Linked DNA regions of Tistrella bauzanensis. The protein of the gene in region 1 binds, or shares a complex with, the protein of each later gene. Links are inferred from orthologs where the notes say so. Each region holds a gene or a part of one and is shown on either strand. Other genes may lie near its edges.

The links. The genes of interacting proteins can lie anywhere in the genome.
Region 2: rpmF (region 1) and rpmE share a complex: the UniProt entries of both Bacillus subtilis proteins name them as parts of the 50S ribosomal subunit. The link is inferred for Tistrella bauzanensis from one-to-one orthologs.

Annotation. Positions count from the first base shown.
Region 1 is NZ_BMDZ01000007.1:72,730-75,571, forward strand. Bases 10-2,808 are described here. They hold rpmF (50S ribosomal protein L32), read right to left. Parts: upstream 1,603-2,808; coding sequence 1,417-1,602; downstream 10-1,416. Other genes in these bases: IEW15_RS05030 (beta-ketoacyl-ACP synthase III), read right to left, coding at 10-281; plsX (phosphate acyltransferase PlsX), read right to left, coding at 278-1,336; IEW15_RS05045 (DUF177 domain-containing protein), read right to left, coding at 1,722-2,366; IEW15_RS05050 (ubiquinol-cytochrome C chaperone family protein), read right to left, coding at 2,494-2,808. Outside these bases: more of IEW15_RS05030, read right to left, coding at 1-9; more of IEW15_RS05050, read right to left, coding at 2,809-2,842.
Region 2 is NZ_BMDZ01000005.1:84,451-87,372, reverse strand. The notes cover bases 44-2,922. They hold rpmE (50S ribosomal protein L31), read right to left. Parts: upstream 1,655-2,922; coding sequence 1,433-1,654; downstream 44-1,432. Other genes in these bases: IEW15_RS03900 (peptidoglycan -binding protein), read right to left, coding at 1,783-2,922; IEW15_RS03910 (Hsp20 family protein), read right to left, coding at 660-1,109; proV (glycine betaine/L-proline ABC transporter ATP-binding protein ProV), read right to left, coding at 44-156. Also shown: more of proV, read right to left, coding at 1-43. UniProt on the Bacillus subtilis protein: While neither of the L31 paralogs is essential, this protein does not seem to function as the main L31 protein.

The DNA of each region.
Region 1 (2,842 bases):
GCGCTGGCAGGAAAGGTCTCGTCGGGGGTCGATGTGGCGAGGATGATCAGATCGACCTCCTGCGCATCGATCCCGGCATTGGCCAGCGCCGCACGTGCGGCATGCAGCCCCAGCGTCGAGGTCAACTCGTCGGGAGCGGCGATGCGGCGCTCGCGAATGCCGGTCCGCTCCTGGATCCATTCATCCGAGGTATCGACCATCTTCGACAGGTCTTCGTTGGTCAACACCCTGGCGGGCAAATAGCCGCCGACGCCGAGCACGCGCGCGCGCATAACCGTCATGCCGTAGCCGCCTTCTGCTGAACGGAGGCGCCATCGATCTGGCCCGCCGCGATCCGTTTGAATTCGCCACTGATACGGTCGTTGAAGCCGTGCGCCACCAGGTCGTAGGCCACGCCGATCGCATTGGCGAAGCCCAAGGCATCGGTGCCGCCGTGGCTTTTGACGGCGATGCCGCCCAGCCCCAGGAACATGGCACCGTTGTGATGACGCGGATCGGTCTGCTTCTGCAGCGCCTTCAGGCTCGCCCGGGCGAAGAGGTAGCCGATCCGGGCCAGCAGCGACCGGCGGAACGCCGATTTCAGATAATGGCTGTAGAGCTTGGCCGTGCCTTCCGCCGTCTTCAGCGCAATGTTGCCGGTAAAGCCATCGGTCACCACGACGTCGACCGTGCCCTTGGCGATATCGTCGCCTTCCACGAAGCCATGGAAGCGGATGCCATCGATGGTCTTCAGGCGGGCTGCTGCCTCCCTGACGGCCTCCAGCCCCTTGACCTCTTCCTCGCCGACATTCAACAGGCCGACACTGGGATTCTGATACCCGAGCACGATGCGCGCAAACAGCTCACCCATGATCGCGAACTGGATCAGGTTGCGCACGTCGCATTCGGTGTTGGCACCAAGATCCAGCACCACGGTTTCGCCGCGCAATGTCGGCATGGTGGCGGCGATGGCCGGGCGGTCGATACCAGGCAGCATGCCCAGCATCATCCGCGCCATCGCCATCAACGCACCGGTATTGCCGGCCGAGACCGCGGCATGCGCCCGGCCTTCACGCACGGCCCGAAGCGCCAGCCCCATGCTGGACTTGCGCCCCTGCCGCAAGGCCACCGACGGCCGCATCGAGCCGGGAACGACCTCGTCGGTGTGCAGAAACACGGTCGCGGCGAGCAGCTTCTTGCGGCGCTTCATCAGCGCACGCAGCCGCGGCTCGTCGCCGACCATCAGGAACCGGAGGCCGGGATAGCGCTTCAGCGCAATGGCGGCGCCCTTGACCACCATCTTTGGTGCCTGATCGCCGCCCATCGCATCGAGTGCGATGGTTACATCACCGGACAACGCCACCTCACCTCCGCGCCTTTCGCCGGGCCTGGACCGGCCCGACGCCACGTACCGATACCCAAAGGCATCGACCGGCGTCAGCCGGCCGCCGCCTCCGTCGCGACGTCACGGCCGTCATAGAAGCCGCACGAGCCGCAGACATGATGGGGGAGCTTCAGCTCGCCGCAGTTCGGGCACTCGTTCGCGTTGGTGGCGGTGAGCGCGTGATGGGCACGACGCATGTCACGCCGCGACTTGGAGACCTTTTTCTTGGGGACGGCCATAGTCTTCGCCTTTCAGGATGGGACTTTTCGGTACGGTGACGGGCACAAGCCGAATAGCGCGCTTAGTTAGCGAAAAACCGGCGCGATGGCAAGGCTTCTCCCGGAATTCACGTCCGGTGTCATGCAGATCCGGAAGAACCGTCCTCGTCGGACCGTCCTTTCCCGCCCTGCTGCTTGAGAACCGCCAGCTTCGCAAATGGATGCTCACGCGGCTTTTCGCCCCCGGACGTGCCGGCCCGAAGGGCAAAGACTTCACGTTCGACCGCCTCCGCCGGCGCCTCGGGCCCCCGCGGATAGGGATCGATCGCCAGGCTCAGATATTCCGTCGCCAGTTCCCCCACATCGACCCGACCGTCCACCAGAAGCTCCGGCGGTTCGGGCGCCTCCCCGGGCTCGGCGGCATCGATGGCGGCCAGACGCCGGCCATATTCCGGTTCGGCCAACGCATCCACCGCCACCGTGTCCGAGACCGTGGACTCAAACCGTAGATTGGTCACGACGCAAGTCTGAATCAACCGGGCAGAGAAGGTAATTTCGATATGGGCACCGCCGCGCACCCGGCCGATGGCGACCGTGACATCGAAGGCATTGAGCGCCGGCAGGTCGAGACGCCGGGCCAGCGCCGCACATTCGGCCGCATCGGCTGAATGGCGAAACACACGCGGCTCTGATGGATCGAGTGCATCGATCTCGATGATGCGCGAGAATTCCGGGGTCGCACCAGGCGCTGCGGACGGACCAGGTGCTGCGGTTGGGCCGGTCATGGCGGCAGATCCTCGTGTCGGAACAGATAGATGGGTGGTAACCGCCATAAGCGGCTGTGGCGGCGCACACTACCCTATTGAATGGCGCTCCGCCAGTCTTGGCAGGGTAGCCTGGCATGTGCCGGGATCAGCCCTCACCAGCGTCGGACGCATCCTCGGCATCGGCCCGGGTCGCCGGGACAGCGGCGAAGGCGACGCGGCCCTCAAGGATGTCCTGGGACGCCATGGCGTCGAGCACGCCGATGCTGGCCATGACATAGGCCGCGAGGGCCTGGAGTGTCGCCTCCGACGGCCGGGCCGCACCCGCGGCTTCGATACCGAAGACGTTGCGTGCGATCGCCTCGTTCAATGCGGCGCCACCATCGCCCGCCACCGCCGCCACGGCCGCGTCATAGACTTTCACGCGGCCATAGAAGGCCTCTCCCATGCGCTTGACCTGCTTGCCGACGCTGAGGTCACCCACACCCATTTCACGC
Region 2 (2,922 bases), on another replicon or contig:
CTTGACGGAAAAGCTCACCTCGCGCACGGCGACGGTGTTGCCGGTGGCCTCATGGATGGCGGCTGAGCTTTCACCCTTGGCAATGCGCTTCAGCGCCTGGCTGGGGTGAGGCCCGAAAACCTTGGTCATTCCTTCGACGACGATCTTGTCGGTCATGCTCCATCGATCTGGTCGGGCGGCCCTGATCAGGGCGGCACTGCGGCCCGGCATGCGATGACACCAGACAAAAAAGGGCCCGGACAGTCCAGCCTTCATGCCGAACCATCGGGTGACAATCGCATCAGAGATGCGCATAGCCGTATTGAACGGGCCCATCAGCGCCGGCCCGCTATGTCCAGACGATCGAGATCGTCCACGGACAGATAGACCGCCGGGTTGCTCTGGACTGACTTGATGCCTGGTCCAGAATTCTATGCGTGATCTCTATGTATCACAGGCGACCGGTTTTGAAAACCCGTGGGAGGGCATAAAGTCTGTTCGTGATCACGCATCTAACGCATAAGAGGCGGGGATCGCATGCCGAACGCCCGCTGGTGTGCTGCCCCAAGGCCCATCCGGGCACAAAAAAAGCCCCCGCCGGGCCAGCGGGGGCTTTCTTCATCATCGCGTCACAGGTCAGCCGGATATGGCTGGTGACGGCAGGTTACATCCGGCCTCGATCACGCGGTGCCGACGGCGCCGATCGCGATCCGCTTCGGCTGGCGCGCCTCGGGCAGCTTGCGGACCAGGGCGATGCTCAGCACCCCGGCCTTCAGATCGGCGCTCTCCACCTCGACATGCTCAGCCAGGGTAAAGCGGCGCTCGAAGCTCGCAGGCGCGAAACCGCGGGTGACATAGGTGACACCGTCTTCGGTCGCCTCGGGCTTGGTGCCCTTCACGGTCAGGATCCGGTCCTCGACCGTGATCTCGACCTCGGATTCGACGAAGCCGGGCACGGCCAGTTCAACGCGGAAGCTGTCGTCGCCAAGACGGGCGATGTTGACGCCGTCTGTCCGGGCACTGTCGGCGATCCGGTCGACCAGATCGAACAGCGGCGAGCGGAATCCGTCGAGACCACGGAAAGCGGGAACGGTGCGGAATGCGGGCGCGTAATTCAGGAGACCAGCCATGGGTCACATCCTCCAGGAGCAATGTGTCGTGTGGGTGGGATCAGCCGCCGCTGGCATCCGTTCATACGCCCGTCACGGGCCGCACAGGGGAGGCGGTCGGCTGGTGCCGGTCTGACTGTCAGCCCCGGCACGACCATGATGTAGGAGCCCTGACAAGGGCGTTCAAGAGGTCCGGGCGCGCGGAAAATGTAGCCCGCGACACGACCGGATGCCAAGGCCCGGCAGACGCGAAAGCCCGGCGCCTGTCGGCCCCGAGGGGACGCAGATGCCGGGCTTTCGCGCGGGACGATCCGGCAGAGGGCCAGGGCCGCTCTGCGGGTCGCTCAGATACCGAAGTTCGCGAAGCGCTTCTTGAACTTCGCGACCTGACCGGCCTTCTCGGACAGACGGACGGTGCCGCCGGTCCAAACCGGATGGGTCTTGGTATCGACGTCAAGCTGCAGCTGATCACCAGCCTTGCCATAGGTCGAACGGGTCTGGAACGTCGTGCCGTCGGTCATCACCACGGTGATTTCGTGGTAATCCGGATGGATGCCCTGTTTCATGGCGATGCCTCCTCGCGGAAAATCGAGGCTGCGGAATACCATGGCTGGGGCAGGTCGGCAAGCCGAAACGCCATTCGGCCGCGGTATGAGGCCAGCCGACCGCCCGTGAGCGGTCGGCTGGCCTCAGATCATTTGTTGGTCAGCTTCAGCTCGATGCGCCGATTACGCCGATAGGCATCGCTGGTTTCGGCTGTATCGATGGGGTGGAACTCGCCATAGCCGGCGGCGGCCAGACGCCAGGGCGGCACGCCCTGCGAAATCAGGAACTTCACCACGGAAATCGCGCGGGCTGCCGACAACTCCCAGTTCGAGGCGAATGCCGCGGTGGAAATCGGCCGCACATCGGTGTGGCCGTCGACCTGAAGAACCCAGTTGATGTCGTCGGGGATCTCGCCGGCGATCTGGTTCAGCGCATCGCCCAGCCGTGCAAGCTGGGTGCGGCCGGCAGGGCTGATTTCCGATGCGCCACTGTCGAACAGCACTTCCGACTGAAAGACGAAGCGGTCGCCGACGATCTGGATGTCCTCGCGGCCGCCCAGCACCTCACGCAGCCGCCCGAAGAATTCCGAACGATAGCGCGCCAGTTCTTCGACCTTGGCGGCCAGGGCCTGGTTGAGCTTCTGGCCCAGATCGGCGATCACGGCCTTCTGTTCCTCGCTGCGTTCGCGGCTTTCATCCAGCAGGGCGGACAGCCGCGCCAGTTCCTGGTTCAGCCGTTCGAGCTGTGCCGCCATGTCGGTCAGCCGCGATTCGGCTGCATCGGCCCGGGACTCGGCGGTCTCGGCCCGGGCGGTCTGGCGGTCGACCCGGTCCAGCGCCGCCATCAGGCTCGACGACTGCGCCTCGATGGTGCGGTCGGCATCGGCCAGCCGGTCGCCGGCGCTCTGCAGGGCCAGTGCACGGTCGTCGGCGGTCTGCTCGCTTGCGGCCAGCCGCTCGTCCAGAATGCGCAGACGCTCTTCCAGTTCCGCCATCCGGTCGGTCAGGCTGCGTTTGTCGGCTTCGGCGCTTTCCAGCGCGCTGGCGATGCGGGCGCGGTCGGCCTCGGTGGTGCGCTGGCTTTCCGCGGCCTCGTTCAAGGCCTGTTCAAGCGCAGTGATCCGCTGATCGGCGGCCGAAACCCTGGCCGCCAGACTGTCGCGCTCGGCGGTCGACCGTTCCAGGTCGCTCGACACACGATCCAGGGTCACGCGCAACTCTTCCGAGCCGGCACGCTCCAGGTTAAGAAGCTCGGTCAGTTCGTTCAACTGCCGGGTCAGCTGGTCCAG